DNA from 3 places in the Nocardioides conyzicola genome. Region 1 is predicted to be linked to each of the others. Evidence: riboswitches for the same ligand, from Rfam matches in the RefSeq annotation. Region 1 holds a riboswitch; each other region holds the start of a gene.
The links. Region 1 has a riboswitch for cyclic di-AMP ahead of ABEA34_RS05625 (C40 family peptidase). Riboswitches for the same ligand answer to the same signal wherever they lie in the genome.
Positions count from the first base shown of each region.

Region 2: linked by a shared signal. The riboswitch ahead of ABEA34_RS04990 (transglycosylase family protein) and the one ahead of ABEA34_RS05625 (C40 family peptidase) in region 1 are both predicted to bind cyclic di-AMP.
Region 3: linked by a shared signal. The riboswitch ahead of ABEA34_RS23900 (C40 family peptidase) and the one ahead of ABEA34_RS05625 (C40 family peptidase) in region 1 are both predicted to bind cyclic di-AMP.

Region 1 is NZ_BAABKM010000002.1:533,984-537,181, reverse strand. Features, by position in the region: gene ABEA34_RS05635 (ABC transporter ATP-binding protein) at 1-384, shown strand, start outside; gene ABEA34_RS05630 (ABC transporter ATP-binding protein) at 381-1,019, shown strand; cyclic di-AMP (ydaO/yuaA leader) riboswitch at 1,225-1,367, shown strand; gene ABEA34_RS05625 (C40 family peptidase) at 1,371-1,928, shown strand; gene ABEA34_RS05620 (hypothetical protein) at 1,942-2,529, opposite strand; gene ABEA34_RS05615 (hypothetical protein) at 2,819-3,088, shown strand; gene ABEA34_RS05610 (hypothetical protein) at 3,088-3,198, shown strand, end outside.
Region 2 is NZ_BAABKM010000002.1:418,773-421,970, reverse strand. Features, by position in the region: gene ABEA34_RS05000 (glycoside hydrolase family 6 protein) at 1-657, shown strand, start outside; gene ABEA34_RS04995 (PGPGW domain-containing protein) at 667-1,068, opposite strand; cyclic di-AMP (ydaO/yuaA leader) riboswitch at 1,200-1,344, shown strand; gene ABEA34_RS04990 (transglycosylase family protein) at 1,343-1,663, shown strand; gene ABEA34_RS04985 (aminopeptidase P family protein) at 1,685-3,052, opposite strand; gene ABEA34_RS04980 (PrsW family intramembrane metalloprotease) at 3,111-3,198, shown strand, end outside.
Region 3 is NZ_BAABKM010000005.1:461,000-464,197, reverse strand. Features, by position in the region: gene ABEA34_RS23910 (NYN domain-containing protein) at 1-714, shown strand, start outside; gene ABEA34_RS23905 (hypothetical protein) at 767-973, shown strand; cyclic di-AMP (ydaO/yuaA leader) riboswitch at 1,173-1,354, shown strand; gene ABEA34_RS23900 (C40 family peptidase) at 1,416-2,351, shown strand; gene ABEA34_RS23895 (hypothetical protein) at 2,375-3,198, shown strand, end outside.

The DNA.
Region 1 (3,198 bases):
GGCGGCGAGCAGCAGCGTCTCGCCGTGGCGCTCGCCCTCGTCGGGTCGCCCGCGCTGATCGTGGCCGACGAGCCGACCGCCGAGCTCGACCACGCCAACGCCGACCTCGTCGTCGACGCCCTGCTGGCCGCGGCGACCGCCGGGGCGGCAGTCGTCATCAGCAGCCACGACGAGCGGATCATGCACCGCGCCGACCGCCTGCTCCGCCTGCGCCACGGCGTGCTCTCGAGCGAGACCACCCGCCGCGACACCACGGGCGTCATCGACGCCACCGGCCGCCTGCAGCTGCCTCCGGCAGTGCTCGACCTCTTCCCGTCACGTCGGGTCATCGTCGAGATCGGCGCCGACGGCGTACGCCTGCGTGCTCCGGAGGGGGAGTCGTGACCGCGCTCGAGCTGGTCGGGATCGGCCACGGGTACGGCGTGGGCGACCGCCGCGTCGAGGTGCTGCATGACATCTCCCTGCGGGTCGAGCCCGGTGAGCTGGTCGCGCTGGCCGGTCCGTCGGGGTCGGGCAAGTCCACGCTGTGCCACCTCGCGGCCGGGATCGAGAGCCCCGACCGCGGCTCGGCGACCCTCGACGGCAGGCCGACCGCCGCGACGGCCGACTGGTCGCTGGTGGCCGTGGTGCCGCAGCAGCACGGGCTGCTCGCCGGCCTCACGGTCGAGGACAACATCGCGCTGCCGGCGCACCGGGCGGGGGTCGACCCGGGGGAGGCGTTCGCGCGGCTCACGGCGGCGCTCGACCTGACGGCCTTCGCCCGGCGCAGCGTCCTCGAGACCTCGCTGGGCGAGCAGCAGCGCGTCGCGATCGCGCGGGCGCTGATCCTGGCGCCGCGGCTGGCGGTGCTGGACGAGCCCACGGGCCACCAGGACGACGACCACGTCAACCAGGTGATCGGGACCCTGGCGGACGCCGCGCGGGCCGGTTCGGCGGTCCTCGTGGCCACCCACGACCAGCGGGTGTGGGAGGTCGCGCACCGCGTCATCCGCCTCGAGGACGGCCGGATGCTGGACTGATCGGGTGTGACCTGCGTCCAATCCGGGCCCGGTTCCACGCGGGAGATGTGGGCTGCGCCACGCTCCCGGGGGATTGTGGATTGGGCTACATGACTTTCGCTGGCTAGTGTCGTTGACGATTGCACCAGCACCCACCGGTTCCCGAGTACGCCGAGCCCTACCCGCTCACGGAACCGGTCCGCCAGGTCGGACACTCGGACCGATCGACGACAGAACATCCAGCACGGGTAGGGACGGGGGAACCACTTCTGCGGCCTCGGCCGCTTGGGGTGAAGCCGCCTTCTGGCGGCCGGGCACCTTCCTGCCCGAACCCGACAGCTCACCTCGCAGGCGTGGGAAGGAAACCACGTTATGTCTCTTGCCCTGCCCACCCTTGCCCGCGTCTGCGGCCGCACGGGCGCCCGGGTCGCCCTCAGCGGCGCCCTCGCCATCGGCCTGCTCACCTCGGCGCCCGTCTCCGACGCCCACGCCGCGACGGCAGCCGCGCACGCCACCACGAGGACCTCCGCGAAGGCCCGGCACCACAAGCCGGCCCTGTCCCGCGTGGAGCGCGGCCTGCGGACCGCGATCGCCCAGAAGGGCGACCCCTACGCGTACGGCGCCGCCGGGCCGAACCGCTTCGACTGCTCCGGCCTGACCTACTTCAGCTTCCGCCGGGCCGGCTTCTCCCACATCCCGCGGACGTCCTCGGCGCAGGCCCACTTCGCCCGCCACATCTCGCGCGCCGCCATGAAGCGCGGCGACCTGATGTTCTTCACCGACGGCGGCGGCGTCTACCACGTGGGCGTCTTCGCGGGCTGGAGCCACGGTCGCCGGCTGGTGCTGCACGCGCCGTACTCCGGCACGCGGGTGCGCACCGACCGGGTGTGGACGAGCTCGTGGTTCCCGGGCACCCTGCGCGGCCGCTGAGCGGCCGGGGGGGTCAGCGCCAGGTGAAGGACGCCAGGCTCTCGGCGATGACCTTGTCGCGCGTGGACGCCGGGGTGCCCTTCTGGAACTCGAAGTCGATGCTCGTCTCGTAGCCGTCGTTGCGGACGCCGTACTCGTCCACGCTGCTGTAGCCGGTGGAGCCGCGGAGGTGCCAGAGCTCGACCCCATCGATCTCGATGTTGTCCTGGCGCGTCATCTTGGAGGTCGCGACCTTCAGCACCGCCTTCACCTGCAGGTCGAGGGGAAGTGTCGGCCCGGCGTACTCCAGTGAGCTCAGGCGGACCGCGCCGAACGTGCCGTCGCTCGGGTTGGCCTCGGTCGTGAAGTCGGCGAAGCCGGCCAGCTTCTTGTAGCCCTTCGGCGCGTTCATCGTGGCGTTGGGCATCTTGAGCAGGGGCCCGGTCGCCGCTGGGACCGTCGGGGAGCTGCTCTCCGACGGGTCGGTGGACCCGCTGTCGGAGGGGGAGGCGGCCGACGAGGACGGGCTCGTGGTCGGGTCCGCCTCGGGATCGGAGCCGTTGCACCCGGTGAGGGCGAGCACGAGACCGGCGAGCGCGGCAGCGGTGGCCAAGCGGGACACGAAGGCCTCCTGAGGTCCGAGAACGTACGGCTGAACCTTAACCGCGCCCGAGGGCCGCGAAACGTCTCCGGAGTTGGTGCCGCTCCAGAGGTTTTGCCGGCGTCGTTCGCGGGGAGGTCCTCGTACGAGCGCTCGACGGAGCGTAGGGACTCTTCATCGGGGGAAGGTCATGACCATGGGACCGCTGGACGTGCTGACGATGCTGGGGCTGCCAGAAGCCCTGGTGAACTCGTGCCGAGACATTCTGGAAGAGCATGCAAGCCACATCCAGAAGGGGCAGCCCCCGAACGTGTCCGGTGTCTTCGGCGGATCCGAGCCGGGCGCCCTGCTCGACCACCACACCGGTGTCGCTCATCAGCACGTGGTCGACGCCCTCAACGACATGGTGGTCGGCCTCCAGGTCTACGCCGAGAACCTCAGCCAGTTCTCCAAGAACCTCACCGAGCAGGACCTGCAGGCCGCCGCCGACCTGACGCCGAGCCGCAAGGCCGAGCTCGCCGCCGCCGGCTCGCACCTGAACTCCGACAACTTCCACGGTCACGGCGGGGGGAACCACTGATGGTGAAGGGACCCCAGGTCGAGCGCCTCAACAAGGCGGTCCTCGGCACCGACCCCGCTGTCGTCAACAACGCCGCCATCGAGTGGAGCCGCTGCCGGGACATCCTGGAG
Region 2 (3,198 bases), 120 kb from region 1:
CTCGTCGTGATGCAGCCGGACGGGCCGTTCCTGTGGTGCACGCCGGACAAGGGGGCGAAGTCGAAGCTGCTGACGTGGGCCACGCAGAAGCTGTCGGCGCTGTCCCGCACCAGCGTCTACATCGATGCCGGGGCCGCGGACTGGTGCGAGAACGGCGCCGGCGCCGACCCCGAGCGCTGTGCCCAGATCCTCGAGCGGACCGGCATCGAGTACGCCCGCGGCTTCGCGCTCGACTCGACCCACTACACGGGGCCGGCCGACAACATCGAGCACGGGGCGAGGATCGCGGCCGCCCTCCAGCGTGACGGGTACGGCGTCAAGCACTTCATCATCGACACCGCCAAGAGCGGCCGTCCGACGATGTGGGAGGACATGGTCCCCGCGACCAAGAAGGACCTCAAGGACAACGCCCGGGTCTGCAAGACCCAGGTCCAGACCCGCTGCGTCACGCTCGGCATCCCGCCGACCGTCCGCACGGCCGATCCGAAGTGGCTGCTGTCGTCCGACGACCGGGCGCTGGCGAGGAGGTACGTCGACGGGTTCGTGTGGTTCGGGCGCCCCTGGCTCTACAACCAGGCGGACCCCTTCGTGCTGAAGCGGGCGCTCACGATGGCCAGGTCGACGCCGTACCCGGGACCGCTGATCACGGTGCCCTGAGCTCGCGACTCAGGCGATGGCCTGCGTCCCGACCAGGGCGGTGACCGCCGAGGTCAGCACGGTCGTGGCGACGATGAAGCCCGCGGTGGCGACGAGGCCGACCAGTCGGCGCGCGCGGGATCCGTCGCGGGGGAAGACCACGGCGCGGACCCGGGAGAGCCCGCGGCCCAGGAGGCCGAGCGCGTGCCGCGCCCAGTCGTACTCGAGCGCGAGCAGGGCGAAGCCGAGCGCGATCACGACGAGCCCGGGACCGGGCAGCACCAGCATCGCGACGCCGGCGGCGATGACCAGCGGACCGCCCACCGTCACCATGACCTTCACCACAACGGCCCGGACGGGACCGGCGTCCGACCACGCCTCGATGCGGGTCAGCAGAGCGTGGGCACGCGGCGAGAGAGAGTGATCGGTCACGCCTCAGGGTCCCAGCCCGGTCTGAGAGCCGACTGAGCGAGCTTGAGTCGAGCCGCGTCGCCGCCTACGGTCGTCGGGTCCCGGCACCCCGGGGCCACCCGCAGGCCACGCCGAGCCCCGTCCGGTCGCGAGTGACACGAACACCGAGGACGGGGACGGGGGACCCAGGTCTCCGGGTCGTCGTACGACGTCCCTCGGGGTGCAGCCGCCACGTGCGGCCGGGCAGTCTCCGCCCGAACCCGACAGCTAACTCCGCAGGCGTCGAGGAGAAACCATGCGCATGCGCACTCTCGTGTCCACGGCTGCCCTGACGGCGGCCACCCTCGTCCCGGTCGTCGCGATGGACGGTCCCGCCCACGCGGCGCCCATGCGGAAGTGGGACCGGATCGCCCACTGCGAGTCCGGCGGCCGCTGGCACATCAACACCGGCAACGGCTACTTCGGCGGCCTGCAGATCAGCAAGAGCACCTGGAACGCGTACGGCGGCCGGAAGTTCGCCCGCTACCCGCACGGCGCGACCAAGCGGGAGCAGATCCGCGTCGCCGAGCGGATCAAGAACGGCCAGGGCTGGGGCGCCTGGCCCAGCTGCGCCTGAGCGAGGTCGGTCCGCCTGCGCTCAACCGCGCAGGCGGGCCATCCACTCCTCCACCTCGGTGGAGGTGCGGGGCAGCGCGGCCGAGAGGTTGGTCGACCCGTCGGCCGTGACGAGGAGGTCGTCCTCGATCCGGATGCCGATGCCGCGCAGCTCCTCCGGCACCAGGAGGTCGTCCTCCTGGAAGTACAGGCCGGGCTCGACCGTGAGCACCATGCCCTCGGCCAGCGTGCCCTCGGCGTACGACTCGGGTGCGGCCTGGCCGCAGTCGTGCACGTCCATGCCGAGCATGTGGCTGGTGCCGTGCAGGGTCCAGCGCGCGTAGACGCGGCTCTCCGGGTCGAGGGCCTCCTCGGCGGAGACGGGCAGCAGCTTGAGGTCCTCGAGCCCGTGGGCGAGCACCTCCATCGCCGCGTTGTGGCCCGCCCGGAAGATCTCGCCCGGCTTGAGCGCCTCGATGCCGGCCTGCTGGGCGGCGTACACGAGGTCGTAGAGCTCACGCTGCAGCGCGGTGAAGGTGCCGTCGACGGGCAGCGTGCGGGTGACGTCGGCGGTGTAGAGCGAGGTGTTCTCGACGCCCATGTCGAGCAGCACGAGCTCGCCCGGGGTGATCGGACCGGTGTTGTCGATCCAGTGCAGCGTGGTGGCGTGCTTGCCGCCGCCGACGATCGAGTCGTAGCCGATGTCGTTGCCCATCGCGCGGGCCCGGCGGAAGAAGGTGCCCTCGACCCAGCGCTCGCCGTACTCCAGCGCGCGGTCCCACTCGCGGACCACGTCCTCGAAGCCGAGCGTGGTGATGTCGCACGCCTCCTGCAGCTGCGCGACCTCCCACGGGTCCTTGATCAGCCGGAGCTCGGACGCGACGCGCGCGAGCTCGGGGTCGGTGGTGAGGTCGCGGGTCTTGCGGTCACCGTCGGCGGACGGGAGGTCGTCGAGGTGGCGGACCTCCAGGCCGAGCGAGTCCGACATCTCCTTCAGCGACGGGCGGCGGCCGGCCCAGAGCTCGCCGTACTGCCGGTCGCGGAAGAACTCGTCGGTGTCACGCGACGAGCGCGGCCGTGCGTAGAGGACGGCCTCGCCGTCGTCGATGACCAGGACGGCGTCGCTCGTCTGGTTGCCGGAGAAGTAGGTGTGGGCGGTGTCGGGACGGAAGCGGTAGTCGGTGTCGTAGGCGCGGACCTTGAAGCCGCCGGCCGGCAGCACCAGCCGCTCGCCCGGGAACGCCTCGGCGAGCCGGGCCCGTCGCCGGGCGGCCGGACCGGCGACCGGGGCGACGGGGAGGTCGAGCTCCCGCTCGCCCCAGCCCTCGCGCATGAAAGCGGCGTACGCCGCCGGGACGGCCGGGTCGTGCGACTCGATCTTGGGCTCGGTGCCGGTCTCGTTCTCGCTCACACGGCCACTGTACGCCGCGTTTCCGGCCTGCCCGGCGAGCCCCGATAGGCTGCCGCCCATGCCCGGAACCCGCCGCGTCAGCGCCGCATCGTCGGTCGCGTTCACGGTCGTGGTGACGGTCCTGGTGCTCGTCGGAGCGCTCGTCA
Region 3 (3,198 bases), on a different contig from region 1:
CAGGCGAGGGCCGACGCCGAGACCCGGGTCGCCGCTCTCGAGAAGGAGAACCGGCAGCTGCGCGGCCGGGTGGAGGAGTACGACGCCGTCGGCGTCCAGGCCCGTCGCGACGCGCGGACGGAGCGTGACGAGGCGTCGGTGCGCGCCCGCCTGCTCCTCGAGACCGTGATCGACGCGGCCACCGGTCTGCGCCGCGAGCTGGCGCTGCCGACCGTCGACGGCGTGCCCGCCGACCGGGTCGCGGCGGACGTCGCGGAGGCGGGCATGCGGACCCCGAGCTCGGCCGGTGCCCTGGGCGGCGCGAGCACGGCGCTGCTGGAGCAGTACCTTGCGATGCCTCGCGCCCGCCTGGTCGTCGACGGCTACAACGTCAGCAAGCGTGCCTGGCCGAGCTCGTCGCTGGAGGCCCAGCGCAACCGGCTCGCGGCCGGGCTGGCCGCGCTGGTCGCCCGGACCGGCGCGGAGACGACGGTCGTCTTCGACGCCGCCGAGACCGACCACCGGCCGCCGGTGGTGGCACCGCGAGGTGTCCGCGTGCTCTACAGCCCGCGCGGCGTGATCGCCGACGACGTGATCCGCGACCTGGTCGCCGTGGAACCCACCGGCCGGGTCGTCCTCGTCGTCACCGCCGACCGGGCGGTCGCCGACGACGTGGCCCGCGACGGCGCCCGGGTCGTCGACCCCGACGCCCTCCTCGCCCTGCTCTCCCGCTGAGCGCGACACGCGGCCGGAGCCGTTGTCGGTGGTCCCTGTCACCGTTCCAGGCATGACCACGAGAATCGACTGCGACACCTGCGAGGTGCGCGGGCTGCACTGCCACGACTGTGTGGTCACCGTGCTGCTCGGCCCACCGCCCGAGCTCACCTTCGACGACGACGAGCAGCGCGCGCTCGACGTCCTGGCCGAGAGCGGCCTGGTGCCGCCCCTGCGGCTGGTCCGCTCGGTCGACCCGCCGCACATGGAGTCGGCCTGACCGGTTCTGGTGCTGCTGTGACGGGTGTGACGTGTGTGACGTCGCGCGTCTGGATTCGGACGGGGCGTGCACAAACTCACCGTAAAAAGACGGCGCGCCGGCTGTTGAAAGTTTGGTCGGTTCGACCGACTCCGACTAGCCTCGGCCCTTCAGGTGGCCGACGACGCTGATCACACGGATCGGCGCGGCCACCGCGCTGAGTTCGGGCTCGCCGACCTGTCGGGGAGCCTGGAGCCGGGGAACCATCGGTGGCGGGCCAGCCCGCTGCCAGGGGTGAATCCCCGCGAAGGCGGCGGCACACGTGCCGGCACCCGAGCGGGGTAGGGCAAATGTCGTGCCCGAATCCGTCAGCTCACCCGGTAGGCGTACGACGTACAAGGGAGAACTCCTGCTCGTGCAGAAGAGCCGGAAGCGCCTCATCACCATGCTCTCGGGTTGCGCCATGATCGCCGCTGTCGGCTTCATGCCGTCCAGCCCCGCTCAGGCCGACCCGGACATCGACACCGTCCAGAAGCGGGTCGACCACCTCTACCACCAGGCCGAGCAGGCGCAGGAGCGCTACAACGACGCCAAGCTCGAGCTGCGTCAGCTCCAGGGCGACCTGGACTCGCTGCAGGCCGACCAGGACCGGCAGGACGCCGCGTTCGACGAGGTCCGCGGCCAGGTCCAGGACTCGATCATCCGCCAGTACGAGGGCGAGGCCCTCTCGACCGTCGGCCAGGTCGTCGTCTCCGACGACCCGCAGTCCTTCCTCGCACAGCTCTCGACGATGTCGGCCTTCAACGACCTCCAGTCGCAGCTGTTCGACAAGTACGCCACCGCCGCCGACGAGCTCGGGATCCGGCAGACGGCCACGCAGAAGCGTGCCGCCGAGGTCGCCGCGACCGAGAAGAAGCTCGCCGACGAGAAGGCGATCGTCGACAAGAAGCTGGCGGAGGCCAAGGCCGTCCTCGGCGACCTGAAGGACAAGGAGCGCGAGGAGATGCTCTCGCGCGGCGTCGTCCGGGTCCCGTCCGACGTCCCCGCGTCCGGTCGCGCCGCCGCCGCCGTCCAGTACGCGATGGCCCAGGTCGGCAAGGCCTACGTCTACGGCGCCGCCGGCCCCAACGCCTTCGACTGCTCGGGCCTGACCATGATGGCGTGGGCCCAGGCCGGCGTCGGCCTCCCGCACTCGTCGAGCGCCCAGTACGGCACCGGCCCGCACATCGCCGAGGCCGACCTGCAGCCGGGCGACCTGGTCTTCTACTACAGCCCGATCAGCCACGTCGGGATGTACATCGGCAACGGCATGATCGTGAACGCCGAGAACCCGAGCGCCGGCGTCAAGGTCACCAGCCTGCACGCGATGCCGTACGTCGGCGCCGTGCGACCCGGCTAGGAGTCACCCGTCAGAATGCCGAGGTGAGCAGCCTCGACCAGCGCGCGAAGGCCGGTCGCCCCCGATGGTGGGTGGCCGGCCTTTCGCTGTGCCTGCTGGTCGCGTCGGGCCTGCTGGCCTGGTCGCTGACCCGGGACGACACCTACGTCGCGCCGGCGCCGCACGCCGCGCGGGCGAGCGTCGAGCCGACGCTCGCCGTCACCACCCTGGCCGAGCTCGAGACCGCCGTCCGCGACGGTGACCGGGACGCGGCCCGCGAGCTCGCGCCCGGCGACGACGCGGACGCGGGCGACCGGCTCGCCGCCCTGGTGGCCAACGCGCAGGCGCTCCACGTCGTCGACTTCTCGCTGCGCTACGTCGACGACGACGGCGCCCCGTCCTCGGACGGCGCGTGGAGCGCGGCGGTCGACGCGACCTGGCGGTTCCGCGGGTTCGACACCGTCTCGGCCCGTGCCGAGATCTCGGCGCAGCTGGTCGACGACGGCGACCGGGTCGCGCTGACCGGCTTCGGCGGCGACGACCGGGTGTCGCCGGTCTGGCTGTCCGGCCCGGTCGAGGTCCGCCGTACGTCGTCCACGCTGGTGCTCGTCGCGGGCAGCGCGGCGGACGCCGACCGCTACGCCGCCCGGGCGCGGGCCGCCGTGCCGGTCGTCCGCAAGGTGCTGCCCGGCTGGCGTCGCGGCCTGGTCGTCGAGGTGCCGGCCTCGGCCAGGGCGCTCGAGCAGGCCCTGGGAGCGGACCCGGGCGACTACGACCAGATCGCCGCGGTGACGACGTCCGCGGACGGCTCGACGGCGCCGGACGCACCCGTCCACGTCTTCGCCAACCCCGAGGTCTTCGGCAGCCT